DNA from 4 places in the Mesorhizobium sp. M8A.F.Ca.ET.057.01.1.1 genome. Region 4 is predicted to be linked to each of the others. Evidence: riboswitches for the same ligand, from Rfam matches in the RefSeq annotation. Region 4 holds a riboswitch; each other region holds the start of a gene.
What was found. A riboswitch is a leader RNA that binds a small molecule or an ion and turns the genes downstream of it on or off. The one in region 4 is predicted to bind cobalamin.

Region 1 (3,564 bases), 3.3 Mb from region 4:
GATGGCATTTTCGACGAAGGCCAGGGACACAGGATCCTTGAGACTGGAAACGAAGATCGGGACCGCTGCCATTCCCTGGGAGCGCAAAGCCTCGGCCAGCGCATCAATCGGAGCGATGTCGGCAGCGAGCAGCATCGAACGGTAGAAGAGAACAGGGACGACGCGAGCGCCCACATTTGAAAGGTCCGGCTTCTCCGCGACCCCCAATCCAGACTGATAGTAACCGGCCTTCGGCACGCTGACCGAATTGGCGACGGACGTATCCTGTCCAGCCAGGCCTGCCAGCCTGTGCACCAGCGCGCTCATATTGGCCAGCCCGCCCTCGCGGAAATAGCCGAGCAGGCCGTCGAGTTCGGCGCGCGGCAGCGTCGAGGCTTCGATCAGCCTGAGGTCCTCGTCATGGCTTTCACCTGGAAGCAGCATCAGTTTGATGCCGCGTTCGCGGGCAATCACCGCCAGCTGGTCGCAGCCATAGCGCCACCAGTCGTAGCCGCCGAGGATGCGCACCAGGATGACCTTGGCATGGCGGGCGACGCTGTCGATCCAGAGGTCGACGGACATGGGATGGCGCAGGTCGCGCAGTGCCGCGAGCCGCATGGTGGGCAGGCGGTCGGCGTCCGCCTTCCACGCTGCCGCCAGTCCGGCGAGATCGCTGTCGGTGAAGGACAAGGCCACGATGTCCGCCGGCGTCTGCCTGAGATCGACAGGCTCGGCGAGATCGTCGAGCGAAGCGGAGGTCGTGGTGAGGATGTGCATCGCGGTCCGTGTCTGAAATCAGCCGGCGAGTATACGTTCGATCGCCGGACGGTTCAGCCCCTTGAGGCCGATGACGACCAGGCGCGAGCGGCGATCATCCTCGGCGGCCCAGGCGCGGTCATAGTAATGATTGACGCGCGGGCCGACGGCCTGCAGCAGGAGCCGCATCGGCTTGCCGCCGACCTCGACGAAGCCTTTCACACGCAGCACGTTTTCCTGTTCGGCGGCCGCGGCGACGCGCTTTGCCAGATCGTCCGGATTGGCGATCGAGGGAATGTCGACGATGAACGTGTCGAAGTCGTCATGCTCGTGGTCGAATGCGCCGTCATGATGGGACTTGCGGTTCTCGATGTCGTCCTCGACGGCAAGACCGAGCCCGAGCAGCACCGAGGGATCGACCTTGCCATGCGACGTCGGCACGATCTTCACGGCGCGGGCGGAGTGTTCGTTGACGATGGCGTTGGCGCGGGCCGAGCCGGCGGCATCCATCAGGTCGCTCTTCGACAGGATGATCAGGTCGGCGCAGGCGATCTGGTCCTCGAACACCTCTTCCACCGGATCGTCGTGGTCGAGGCTCTCATCCCCGGCGCGCTGCGCCTGCAAGGCGTCCATGTCGTTGGCGACGCGGCCCTCGGCCAATGCGGGGCCGTCGACCACGGCGATGACGCCATCAACCGTCACGCGGCTCTTCACCGTCGGCCACTGGAACGCCTGGACTAGCGGCTTGGGCAGAGCGAGGCCCGAGGTTTCGATCAGGATGTGGTCGACTTTCGGCGTCAGCGACAGGATCTGGTCGAGCGCGGGCACGAAATCGTCGGCGACGGTGCAGCAGATGCAGCCATTGGCCAGTTCGACGATGTTTTCCTCGGGGCAGGTGTCGATGCCGCAGCCTTTCAGGATTTCGCCATCGATGCCGATGTCGCCGAATTCGTTGACGATGATGGCAATACGCTTGCCGCCGGCGTTTTCCAGGAGATGGCGGACCAGCGTCGTCTTGCCGGCGCCGAGGAAGCCGGTAACGACGGTGCACGGAATGCGGGAGAGATTGCCGGCCGAATTTGGAGCGGTCATGTCAAGTCCTTCAGCATGTCGAGAGGAGGGATGCGGGCAACGAGGCCGCGCTTGAGGGTGTCGGGCCGGCCCCGCCAGGGAATGAGGCCGTCGGTCGAGGTGGCGAAGAGTTTCGCGCCGGCGACGAGATCGGCGCCGCTGGTCGCGGTCAGGTCGCCGAACACATAGCTCCAGCAGCCGTCGCGCAGGATCGCGGCGCTCAGCCGGCGCTTGCAATTGCCGAGGCATTCGACCGTACGGATGCGAATTTGCTCGCCCGAGGCGGCTTGGCGCGTATCTTCAGCCAAAAGTTCGCCGGCCCGGGGATGGGCGTCGGAACCGGTCTCGTCGCGACAGGAGGCGCAGACGATGACAGTGATGCCGGCCAGGGAATCATCCCCGCCGGACGAAATGTCCGTTGTTTCAGCCGAGAAACTGCTGTCGCGGTCCAAATCAGGCTCCTTGCCCGGAAAACCCGCCGGGCGATCGGATTCTTGCATTCCAGACGGCAGGTCTCCTGGCTCGCGGGTCATCGCCTTGGGTAGCCGCCTTCCCGGGACAATCCCAGTGGCTTTCGGCCTTGGCTCTTCGCTTACAGTTGCGGGGACAGCCGCGGATTTGGGTTTTTCGGCCCGCACCGCATTCCCTCTTGGCTCCTCCCTTTGCTGAGAGGAGACCGTCTGGATCGGATTTATGCTGTTGCGGGCGGCGGTGTCAACGCGAGCTTACGACACCGCGATGTCGGACAGCGCCGGGCCCAGGTCGCCGGCAGGCGTCGCTTCGATGCGTTCGAGGCCAAGCCAGCCCTGCATCTGCTTCAACTCTTCATAGAGCTGAGCCGCCGTCTCTGGCGGCGCGCAGGGCTCGGCATAGGCGGCATGGACGCGCAGGACGCTTGCCGGCCGGTCGGCCTTGAGGTCGACGCGCGCCACGATCCTGTCGCCAAGCAGGAAGGGCAGGACATAGTAGCCGTATTGGCGCTTCTCGGCCGGGGTGTAGATTTCGATGCGATAGTGGAAATCGAACAGCCGCTCTGAGCGCGAGCGCTCGAAGACGACCGGATCGAACGGCGCCAGCAGGGCGCGGGCCTCGACCTTGCGCGGCAAACGCGCATCCTTGTGAAGGTAAGCCGGCTTGTCCCAACCCTCGACCCGGACCGGCAGCAACTCGCCGAGTTCGACCAGTTCCTCGAGCCGGCCTTTCATGTCGGCGGGGGAGAGCCGAAAATAGTCGCGCAGGTCGCCTGATGTGGCGATGCCGTGGGCGCGGGCAGAGATGCGCAGCAATTCCCGATGTGCATCCTCGGGCGTCGGCACCGGCAGGTCGAGGATCGCTTGCGGCAGCACCCGCTCCGGCAGGTCATAGAAGCGCTCGAAACCGCGCCGGTGCGCCGTGGTGATGCGGCCGGCCCAGAACAGCCATTCGAAGGCGTGCTTGGCGTGGCTCCAACCCCACCAGCCGCCGGAACCTTTCTGGCCTTCGAGCGCGGAAGCGGCGATCGGCCCGCGCTGGACGACCTCGCGGTAGATCTCTTCTATATAGGAGGCGTGCTCACGTCCCCATTTGGCCAGCCCCAGATACATTTCATCGCCTTGCTCGGCGCGCTGCATGCGCCAGCGCATCAGCGGGTAGGTCTCGACCGGCAGGAACGAGGCTTCGTGCGCCCAGTATTCGAACACCGTGCGCTTGCGCGTCACGGCGGCGTTGTCGAGCAAAGCCAGGGGATAGGGCCCAGACGCGAATAGAGCGGCATGTAGT
Region 2 (3,564 bases), 1.3 Mb from region 4:
GAGAATCGGGCATGTGGGATTTCGATATCGGCAGGTCGGTGTCCATCATGATGCGGACCTGGCCTTTCATTGTCTTTCGCATGATCGTCTATTTCGGCATCACGCTGGCCTACATCATGGCCACCGGCACCGGTGCCTCGGTCGGCTACGGCGTCGGCCATATCTCCACCGATCCCGACGGACCGTTGTCCTTTGCCCTTTGGGGCGGCGTGGTCGGTTTCGGCGTCGTCTCGATCGCTGTCTACTGGCTGCGCGAATACATCCTCTACGTCGTCAAGGCCGGCCATATCGCCGTCATGGTGCATCTGATCGACGGACATGACGTTCCCGACGGCCAGAACCAGATCGCCTACGCGAAAGAGGTTGTGACCGAGCGCTTTGCCGAGGCGAACATCCTTTTCGTCGTCGACCAGCTGGTCAAGGGCGCCATCCGCGCCATCACCGGCCTGCTGGGTGGCATCGCGGCCTTCCTGCCCATCCCAGGCCTGAGCGGCCTGGTCTCGTTCCTCAACACGGTGATCCGGCTATCGCTGACCTATGTCGACGAGATCATTCTCGGCTACAACATCCGCATCAATTCGTCCTCGCCGTTCGAGACGGCGCGCCAAGGCGTGGTGCTCTACGCCCAGAACGGCAAGACCATGGTCAAGAACGCCGTCTGGCTGGCGGTCATCATGTGGGGCGTGTCTTTCGTGATTTTCCTGCTGATGCTGGCTCCGGCAGCCGCCATTCTTTACGTCATGCCCGGGCAACTCGCCGGCTGGGCTTTCGTGCTCGCCATCGTCTTTGCCTGGGCTTTCAAGGCAGCCTTCATCGAGCCATTCGCCATTGCCTGCCTGATGCAGGTCTATTTCAGGACCATCGAGGGCCAGGTGCCTGATCCGGCCTGGGACACCCGGCTGGCCGAAGCCTCATCGAAGTTCCGGGAACTCAAGGACAAGGCGCTGTCCACCTTCGGCGGCTCGCGCTGGGGCACGGCCGGCGCGACGCTCTGATCGGCGGGGCTGGCGGGCGCACCTGCGACGGTGTCGAGGCGCGCCACCGCCGATTTGAGCGGTGCCTCACCCTGGCCGCAAAACGTCTCGCTCATGATCAGGTCGGGCAGCGGCAGGCGTCGGCCCCAGCCATGTGTTTCGAGGTCGGGTTTCGGCGCGAACTCCGAGACACGGCCGACGCAGAGATAGGCGACCGGCGTCACGTGGTCGGGGACAGACAGCAGGCTTTTCAGCGCTTGCGCCTCGATGATGCTGACCCAGCCGACGCCAACACCCTCGATGCGCGCGGCCAGCCAGAAATTCTGCACCGCGCAGACCGTGCTGTAGAGATCCATTTCCGGGTTGTGCCAGCGTCCCAGTGGCGAGCCTTTCGAGCGCTCGCGGTCGCAGGTGATGCAGATGTTGAGCGCGCTTTCACAGATGCCTTCAAGCTTGAGCTTGCGGTAGAGCGCCTGCCGGTCTGCCTCGATTGTCGGCAGTTCCTGCTCACGCGCGGCAAGGAACAGGTCGCGCACCTCCGTCCGTCGCTTGGCATCGCGGATGACGATGAAGTTCCAGGGTTGCATGAAGCCGACCGATGGCGCGTGGTGGGCGGCAAGCAGCAGCCGCGCCAGCACTGCATCGTCGATCGCCTCCGATGTAAAATGGCTGCGGACGTCGCGCCGCGTGAACATGGCGCGATAAACCGCGTCACGCGCTATCTGATCAAATCCATCGCCCATTGGAGCGGTCGTGGCTTCCGGCATCGCTTGTCCCCTTGCGATTGCAGCAGTTCAAATTCTCAGAGCGTACTTTGTGCGTCCAAGAGGACGCACGTCGCTCTGATGTCATCCGCCTGACCATGCGGATGACGATGCCTGCCAGGCCGGTCTTCTGGCTCGGGATCAACCCGCGTCCGGTGCCTTCCCGTCATCGACAGTGGCATTTACCGGCGCGGTCCCCCTTACAGCGTTGGGCACGCCACGGAATTTAACCGTGTTCCCGATTCTCCCGCCGGAGCATTTGCTGCCAAGTGAAATCACTTGGCGTCGCAGAATGCCGCTAAAACAAACAGACCGGCAGGCACCAGGCAGTGGCTCCAACCTTACGCCGAAGCCCCGGCGCCGCCAATCCCCGCAGCGACGCCAATGGACGCAGGCGTGATTTTCCCCAGCGATCAAGCCGCAACGCATGGCCATTACGGCGCCGGGGCACTAGATAGGGGAGATGGCTACCCGTCTCTACACGCACCCCATCTTTCTCGAACACATCACCCCGCCGGGTCACCCCGAGCGGCCCGACCGCCTGCGCGCCATCGAGCGCGTGCTCGACGACGAAGCTTTTGCCGCGCTCGACCGCGTCGAGGCATCGCAAGGCGACGAGGCGACGATCCTCTACGCGCATCCCGCCGATTTCGTCGCGCGTGTCCGCGCCGCCATCCCCGACGAAGGCATTGCCCACATCGACGCCGACACCACCGCCAGCCCGAAGAGCTGGCAGGCCGCGATCACGGCGATCGGCGCCGCCAATGCCGCCGTCGACGACGTCTTTGCAGGCCGCGCCGACAATGTCTTCGTCGCCGCCCGTCCGCCTGGCCACCACGCAGAAAAGACCACCGCCATGGGCTTCTGCTTCTTCAACACGGCGGCGATCGCTGCCCGCTATGCGCAGAAGAGGCACGGCGCCGAGCGTGTCGCCGTCGTCGACTGGGACGTGCATCACGGCAACGGCACGCAGGATATTTTCTGGGATGATCCGTCGGTGCTCTATTGCTCGACGCACCAGATGCCGCTGTATCCAGGCACGGGCGCGAAGAACGAGACCGGTGCCGGCAACATCGTCAACGCGCCGCTGGCGCCACGGACCGGCAGCGAGGTGTTTCGCGATGCGTTCCTGTCGCGCGTGCTGCCATCGCTCGACAATTTCGCCCCCGACCTGATCATCATTTCGGCCGGCTTCGACGCGCACCACCGCGACCCGCTGGCGGAAATCAATCTGACCGAGGACGATTTCGACTGGGCGACCGGCCAACTGATGCAGCGCGCCACACGCCACAGCGGCAACCGGCTCGTCAGCCTGCTCGAGGGTGGCTACGATCTGCAGGGATTGGCATTTTCGGTCGCCGCCCATGTAGGGCGACTGATGAAAGGATGAATGATGAGCGGTGAGATCAACGAAGACGTCAAGGCGATGAGCTTCGAACAGGCACTCGACGCGTTGGAGAAGATCGTCGATGATCTGGAGCGTGGCGACGTGCCTCTCGACCAGTCGATCCGGATCTACGAGCGTGGCGAGGCGCTGAAGGCGCATTGCGACCGCTTGCTGAAGGCAGCCGAGGACAAGGTCGAGAAGATCAGGCTGTCGCGCGATGGCAAGCCGGTTGGAACCGAGCCGCTCGACGCGGACTAAGGCCCCTCGCAGTCTTACCGATTTTTGGACACGATCATGATTGAGGATACAGTTCGTCCCGATTGAAACGGACAAGAGGAGGTTTGGAAACGATGTGCAGAAACATCAAGACCCTGTTCAATTTTGATCCGCCGGCAACCAACGACGAAGTCCGCGACGCGGCACTCCAGTTTGTCCGCAA
Region 3 (3,564 bases), 3.3 Mb from region 4:
GACGCCGACGCGCTTGCCGTAGCCGAGCATGCGCAGCGCGAGACCGAAGGCAGCCGTGGTCTTGCCCTTGCCGGGGCCGGTGTTGACGATCAGCAGTCCCTTCTCGATCGTCTTGCCCGCGACCTCGGCGTCTTGCACCGCCTTGCGCTTGGCCATCTTGGCGCGATGGCGTTCTTCGTCCTTGTCTTCGGTCATCTCACTTCACCTTGAGCGGTAGCCCCGCCACCATAAGGAGCACCGTATCGGCCGCCGCGGCTACCCGCTGGTTGAGGCGGCCGGCGTCGTCGCGAAAACGCCGCGCCAGCGCATTGTCGGGCACGATGCCTTGCCCGACCTCGTTCGACACCACGAACCAAGGCCCGCGCGGCCGCGACAGCACGTCCGCCAGCCGTCGGCACGCCGCCTCGACGTCGTGTTCCGCCAGCATGTGATTGGTCAGCCACAGCGTCAGGCAGTCGACAAGCACCGGCTGATCATCCGGCAAGGCCTCCAGCGCTTCGGCAAGGTCGAGCGGCGCGTCGATGGTCGACCAGCCCTCGCCGCGCCGCGAGCGGTGCAGCGCGATGCGCTCGTGCATCTCGTCGTCATAGGCTTGCGCCGTGGCGATATAGGCCCATGGCGGGGGCAATGCCGTCACCAGGGTTTCGGCGTGCGCGCTCTTGCCGGAGCGCGCACCACCGATGATGAAGGTCAGCTTGCCCAGATCAGGCAAAGCTGTCGCGAAGGCTGGTCGCCGTGCCGGTGAAGCGCCCGCGCACCACGCCGACGACCGCGCCGAGCACCAGCCAGAACACCAGATTTGTCACCGTCACCGCCACCACGAACTGATGGTGCAGGCCTTCCGGGATTGGCGTCTCGAAGCTGTTGGGCTGCGGCGCGCCGATGACATGCGGCGCGACGATCAACAAGACCGCGAGGATGGTCAACGGCAGCGATCTGCGAAACACGATCAGGCCAAGGCCGATAGCGGTTGCCGCCACCGTTGCCGACCACCAGATCTGGCGCGGCAGAAGGTCGGCCGCCGGCATTGCAGGCAGCTCCGGCTGCAGGCCGAGGCCAGGCGCCAGTGTGAACACGGCAAAGCCGGCCAGACCCCAGAAAATGCCCTGGCGCCAGTTGCCGACGCCGCCCGCGAATTCCGAAACCGCGACCAAGACCAATGCGAAGCCGATGCCGGTGACGATATTGGCAAGCACGCTGAAGGCGAAACGCTCGAAGCCGTCGGCCGGCGCCCAGCCTTCATCCTCCGCCGCCGGAGCGGCTGCGTCCGCTGCCGGCGCGGCGGAACTCATGGCATTGCCTGCCGGAACGGCCGTGCTCACGGCGCCGGTATCGGTTGCGGCGGGCGCCGCGCCATGGTCGTGGTGATGGCCGCCCCCGGCCTTTTCGTAGACTTCCGCCTTGAGGATCAGCGGCACGGTAGCATAGGCCTGCATGCAGGCGAGAACGACACCGGCCACGAGCCCCGCGATCGCCGCGATGAACACGACGTTGCGAAACAGATTCATGATGTCATATCCGCGTTAGTGGCAGGGAAACGCCATCGAGTGGCGATAGTCGTGGGCGGCATTGTGGACCGCATCGATGTGCGAGAAGCCGACAAAACCGACGACGAAGATGCCGAGCAGCGCCGCGAGCGCGAGCTGCATGAAGCGCGACTGCGAGGAGACGGAGGCGCCGAGGGAGACGGTAGCGGTAGTCATGTCTTGTCCTTTCACCCTCCACCCGAGGGCATCGAAGTCAGTTTCCTGTCGCCGGCAGGTCTCCTGGCTCGCGGATAAGCGCCCTTCCCCACCTTCCCGAAGGAAAACCTTCAGTGGCATATGGAGAGGACTACCGCACACAGTTGCGGGGGCAGCCACGGCATTGGGCGAAACCCCGCCCGCACCGCATTCCCTCTTGGCTCCCAAAAAGGAACCGACGACGTTGGTGACTATAGGGAAATTCGCCGCGCGCGGCAAACCAAATTCCGACAGCCGCCAGCGCAGGAGCGTCGTATCGGCAAAGCCGCTCTCATCCCGTCCTGATTGACAAACTTCATGGCCGGGTGTCGGCTGGCAAGCCTCACAGGAAGCCCGCCATGCAGCCCAATGCCAGCGAACGCGATCCCTATAACGGGCTGACCCGTGCCGAGCCGACGCTGCCCTCATCGGCATATTGGGGCCAGGAGAGCTATAAGCGTGATCTCGACGCCATCTGGTACAGAGACTGGCTGCTCGTCTGCCGCGAGGCCGATCTGGCGCAGCCGCTAACCTTCCGCCGATTCCGCATCGGCACGCAGGACATTCTCGTGCTGCGCGACGACACAGGTGAGCTGCGCGCCTTCCACAACACCTGCCGCCATCGGGGCTCGCAGCTTTGCCAGGAGAGCGAGGGCCGCCTGAAAGCGCGGCTGATAACCTGCCCGTATCACGCCTGGTCCTACTCGCTGCGCGGCGACCTGGTGCGCGTGCCGTCGAAATCGCTGCCTGACGGCTTCGAAAAGGCCGATCACCCGCTTTATCGCGTCGCGCTCTCGGTGTGGCGGGGTTTCGTCTTCGTCAATCTTGCTGAAGATGCCGCCGGCTCGGCGCTATCCTCTTTCGATCCCGCTTCCGGCAACCTCGGCAACTGGCCGCTCGAATCGCTGGTCTCAGGCCATGTGCTGCGCAAGGTCATGAACTGCAACTGGAAGATCTTTTGGGAAAACTTCAACGAGTGCCTGCACTGTCCGGGCGTCCACAAGGACCTGTCGCGGCTGGTGCCGATCTATGGCCGCGGCCTGATGAGCCGGCAGGACGATCCCGAATGGGTTCGCCACGCCGACAATGACGCGCCGGAGTTTTCCGGCGGCCTGCGCGCAGGCGCCCAGACCTGGTCGCGTGACGGCCAGGCGCATGGGCCGGTCTTCTCGGGGCTGACGCCAGCCGAACGCGCCGTCGGTCAGACCTATGCCACCAGCCTGCCCTCGATGTTCATCGTCGGCCATGTCGACTATGTCAGGACCGTGCGGCTGGTGCCGCTCGGTCCCGAACAGACGGAGCTTGTCGCGGAGTGGCTGTTCGCGCCCGAGGCGCTCGCCGAGACCGATATCGACAACATCATCACCTTTGGCACACAGGTGCTGGAGGAGGACGCCGCGATCTGCGAGGTCAACCAGAAGGGCCTGCGCTCGATGCGCCATACATCCGGCGTGCTGATGCCCGAGGAATATGATTTGCACCGCTTCCACAATTGGGTGCGCGAGCGCCATGCGGCGCTTTGCCCTGATTAGAGGGATTTCGGCAGATAGCGCCAGGTCATGAAGCCGCAAAACGCTGCCAGCAGGCTGAGCGTGACGAACACCGATCCCAGCCCGAAGAAAGCCAGCACCACCGAATAGACCAGCGGCGGCGTGAGTTCTGAAAAGTCGAGATAGGTGCGGTAGACCGCCGCCATCTGCGCCCGCTCATAGGAACGTACAGAGCGCATGAAGGCGGTCGAACCCAGCGCGTCGAGCGCGATGGTGAAGAAGGCGCCGCACAACAGGAAGGCGCCGGTCAGCAACGGTGCCGTCGCTCCGATCGTGCCGGCGGCCAGCAGCGA
Region 4 (3,564 bases):
CCGTACCAGCCCTCGCGGCTCGACCGCTCCTCGATCATAAAGCCGAGCGACAGGCCAGGCATGTGGCCACCGAGCAGTTCGAGCTCCTTGCGGAAGATGATCTCTTCCGGACGCCGCGCGCAGTTGACGAAGCCGACATCGGTCCATGGTGCACAGTCGTTCAGCCAGCGCAGCATCGACATCATCGGCGTCACGCCGGAGCCGGCCGAGATGAACAGATATTTCGCCGCCGGATGGCTGTGCAGTGAAAAGTCGCCGCCCGGTCCATAGGCCTTGACGTGCGAGCCGGGCGTCAGGTGATCGAACATCCAGCGTGTGCCGATGCTGCCCGCCTGCGCCTTCACCGTCACCGCGATCGAGAACGGCCGCGACGGCGACGACGACAGAGTGTAGGTTCGCATCAGCGGCCCATCCGGCGTCGGCAGTTCCAGCGTCACGAACTGGCCCGGCTTGTAGCGGAACCAGGTCTGGTTGTCGGACCGGAAGGTGAAGGTCTTGACGTCCGGCGCCTCGTCGCTGACACCGATCACTTCCAGCACCTGCAGCCTGTCGTTCCACGGCGCCATCTGGTCGAGATGGCGATAGAGGCCAAGGTCGGTCATGGCATTCATCCCTGCATACCTTTCATTTTGCGCATGTCGTGATCCCAAAACCGCTGCACACTTTTGGGCGACATGCGCTAGGCGACGCTGCGCAGCGCCGGCCGCCCGCCTTCGGCAAGGCGCGGGCCGATGAAGCGGGCATACCAGTCGACGAACTGGATGACGCCGCCTTCATGCAGCTCCGAATACGGGCCGGGCTCGTAAGCGGGCGACAGGATACCGAAGGCGTTCTCCTCGACGATGCGGCGATCCTGGTCGTTGGTCTCGGTCCAGACATGGGTGAGTTCGGCGAGATCGTAGTCGACACCCTCGACCGCGTCCTTGTGCACCAGCCATTTCGTCGTCACCGCCGTTTCGGTGGCGCTGACCGGCAGCACGCGGAAGGTGACCGCGTGATCGATGAGGATGTGGTTCCAGGTCGTCGGATAGTGATAGTGCATCAGCGTGCCGATGCGGTCGGCCGAGACGCTGTCGGACAGGTCCTTCCTCACCGCCCGCTTGCCGGTCATCGTGTAGCTCTGGGCATCGCGCAGCAGCGGCGCGCGGGTGGCGCGATATTGCCCGGCCGGGTCGATGCGGAATTTGCTGGGCAGGCCAATAGCTTCGCACTTCGCCCAGTGCGCCAGCATCTCCGGATCGCTGTCGGCGCCTTGCACGCCGGTCACGGTCGGTGCTTCCGGGAAGGTCTTGCACAGCTCGGGATGATTGCCCGCGCAATGATAGCATTCGCGGTTGTTTTCCCAGACCAGCTTCCAGTTGCCCTTCTCGATGATCGTGCTCTCGAAGGCGATCTTGGCCTCGCTCAGCCGGTGCGGCTTGAGATAGGGCTCGATCATCGCCCGCATCGGCGCGAAGTCGGCGGGCTCCTTGGCCAGGCAGATGAAAACATAGCCAGCGACGCTTTCGCAGGCGATCGGCTTCAGCCCGAACTGGCTCTTGTCGAACCCCTCGGCCATCTGGCGGGCGAACAGCAGGCGTCCGTCCAGCTCGTAGGTCCACTGGTGATAGGGGCAGACCAGTTTGGCGGCCATGCCCTTGTCGGTGTTGCAGACGCGGCTGCCGCGATGGCGGCAGGAATTGTGGAAGGCGTTGATCTTGCCCTGCTGATCGCGCACCAGCACGACCGGATAGTCGCCGATCTGCACGGTGATGAAGCTGCCCGGCTTGGGCAATTCGCAATCATGGCCGATGAACAGCCAGTCGCGATACCAGATCAGCTCCATGTCGAGCTTGAAGAAGTCCGGGTCCGTGTAAAAGGGCTGTTCCAGCGAAAAGCCTTGTCTGCGGCTGTTCAAGAGCCCCAGCATGTCGTTGCGCGCTTCCATGTCCTGTCCCCATTTTCAAGGACTGAACTGGTGGTGATTGAGGAAGGACTGGACGCAGATCGGCGCAAAGCCGGACAAACACCATCCGCCTCTTGACCGCCCACCGCGATCAGTCGAGTTCTAGCGATCTCGGGCTGGTTTCCGGGCTCTGGAGTCGTCCTTGCGGACCATCGCGACACCTTCCCAGGCTTTCGCCCAGTGGTCTCCCGTTGCGACTTGAACTCCACCACCGTTGCGGGGGCAGCGCCGGAATCTGACCGGCTTCCCAATTCTCCGCTCCGTCGTCACGCAGCGGCACCTGAGATGCCTGATCTAATCACGACAGGCTTTGCGACATCGGCACGAAAGCGACATCGCATCCATGCGGCGCGACACGCATGCTGGATCGTCATGACAGGTTCGTAGGCGTTGGAATCGCATTCTGTCGCCTGGCGCGCAGGCGCCGTTTTCGCCCCCTTTGCCGGGGGCAAAAGGGTTAACAGTTTCAAAAGGTGACTATTAGCAGATTCTAAAATCGAACCGAACGGTTCGTTTCTGTTGACGGTGCGTGCAGGACGGTGTGAACGCCGAACCTTCGATACAGTTGGTGATCGAGGTATCGTCTTCAGTTAACCAATTGATATTACGATAGAAAATAAGAGATGTGGAAAGCGCTGGTACAATTTCAAGTAGTGGAGTCATGGTCCACGCTGAACAACTTCGTGATTGGAAACGGCAAGGGTGCTCTCCCACATCGGGGCTGTCCGAACGACGCGATTTTAATCCCAAGACACGCCGCTAGACGGACGGAAAAATACTGGAGTACCCAAAATGAAAAAGATTGTTCTCACTGCCGCCGCCGTTCTGGCCATTTCCGGCAGCGCCTTCGCTGGTAGCGACCAATACGGTTCGCACGTCGCCACTCCCGCGGCCACTACCGACAGCTCGTACACCGCTTCGACCGGCAAGTCGGAGCCGGCTGCCCAGACACCTGCCCAGGGCGCCGACCGCAACCTCTTCGGCAACAACTAACGGCCGATCCCCGGCTCGCGGCGGGGCGACCTTGCCGCGCCGGTGGATGCCACAAATTCAGGAGTACCTAAAATGAACAAGATCCTCATTGCTGCCGCCGCCGTCCTGGCCCTCTCCGGCAGCGCCTTTGCTGGCAGCGAGAATTATGGTTCGAACAACGCCAACCAGGCGGCGGTCACGTCGACCGACAACGCGAACACCGCGTCGATCGGCAAGTCGGCTCCGGCCACCCAGGCGCCTGCCCAGCAAGGCAGCGATCGCAACCTCTTCGGCCGGTAACGGCCCGTCCGAGAGTGGCGGCTTGCCCGCCGCTCGTGGAATTCAAGACATCAGGAGTATTTGAAATGAACAAGATCCTTATTGCTGCCGCCGCCGTTCTGGCCCTCTCCGGCAGCGCTTTCGCCGGCAGTGAGAACTATGGCTCTAACAGCGCCAATCAGCCCACTGCCTCGTCGACCGTCAATGTCGATACGTCGCATACGGGTTCGATCCGCAACAGCGACTCGCCTGTCTACAAGCTGCTCAATTCGTCGGGCGACGTGCAGAAGTCCGCACCTCAGGGCGCAGACCGCAATCTCTTCGGCAACAACTAACCAGCCGTGGTGACGTATAAAAAAGAGAGCGGC

Region 1: it holds a riboswitch for cobalamin, as region 4 does, so the genes downstream of both, EJ077_RS11925 (DUF1636 family protein) here and EJ077_RS28175 (aromatic ring-hydroxylating oxygenase subunit alpha) in region 4, are expected to answer to the same signal.
Region 2: it holds a riboswitch for cobalamin, as region 4 does, so the genes downstream of both, bluB (5,6-dimethylbenzimidazole synthase) here and EJ077_RS28175 (aromatic ring-hydroxylating oxygenase subunit alpha) in region 4, are expected to answer to the same signal.
Region 3: it holds a riboswitch for cobalamin, as region 4 does, so the genes downstream of both, EJ077_RS12130 (CbtB domain-containing protein) here and EJ077_RS28175 (aromatic ring-hydroxylating oxygenase subunit alpha) in region 4, are expected to answer to the same signal.

Annotation. Positions count from the first base shown of each region.
Region 1 is NZ_CP034454.1:2,568,997-2,572,560, forward strand. It holds partial or broken gene EJ077_RS11915 (cobaltochelatase subunit CobN) at 1-756, opposite strand, end outside; gene cobW (cobalamin biosynthesis protein CobW) at 775-1,827, opposite strand; gene EJ077_RS11925 (DUF1636 family protein) at 1,824-2,258, opposite strand; cobalamin riboswitch at 2,296-2,502, opposite strand; partial or broken gene EJ077_RS11930 (winged helix-turn-helix domain-containing protein) at 2,532-3,564, opposite strand, start outside.
Region 2 is NZ_CP034454.1:4,685,654-4,689,217, reverse strand. It holds gene EJ077_RS22395 (hypothetical protein) at 12-995, shown strand; partial or broken gene bluB (5,6-dimethylbenzimidazole synthase) at 1,163-1,669, opposite strand; cobalamin riboswitch at 1,841-2,023, opposite strand; gene EJ077_RS22385 (histone deacetylase family protein) at 2,202-3,128, shown strand; gene EJ077_RS22380 (exodeoxyribonuclease VII small subunit) at 3,132-3,383, shown strand; gene EJ077_RS22375 (DUF2277 domain-containing protein) at 3,476-3,564, shown strand, end outside.
Region 3 is NZ_CP034454.1:2,613,774-2,617,337, reverse strand. It holds gene cobO (cob(I)yrinic acid a,c-diamide adenosyltransferase) at 1-195, opposite strand, end outside; gene cobU (bifunctional adenosylcobinamide kinase/adenosylcobinamide-phosphate guanylyltransferase) at 197-712, opposite strand; gene EJ077_RS12135 (CbtA family protein) at 705-1,508, opposite strand; gene EJ077_RS12130 (CbtB domain-containing protein) at 1,524-1,703, opposite strand; cobalamin riboswitch at 1,739-1,937, opposite strand; gene EJ077_RS12125 (aromatic ring-hydroxylating oxygenase subunit alpha) at 2,081-3,253, shown strand; gene EJ077_RS12120 (MFS transporter) at 3,250-3,564, opposite strand, start outside.
Region 4 is NZ_CP034454.1:5,942,481-5,946,044, reverse strand. It holds gene EJ077_RS28180 (hybrid-cluster NAD(P)-dependent oxidoreductase) at 1-602, opposite strand, end outside; gene EJ077_RS28175 (aromatic ring-hydroxylating oxygenase subunit alpha) at 680-1,927, opposite strand; cobalamin riboswitch at 2,042-2,244, opposite strand; gene EJ077_RS28170 (DUF680 domain-containing protein) at 2,738-2,938, shown strand; gene EJ077_RS28165 (DUF680 domain-containing protein) at 3,011-3,217, shown strand; gene EJ077_RS28160 (DUF680 domain-containing protein) at 3,283-3,531, shown strand.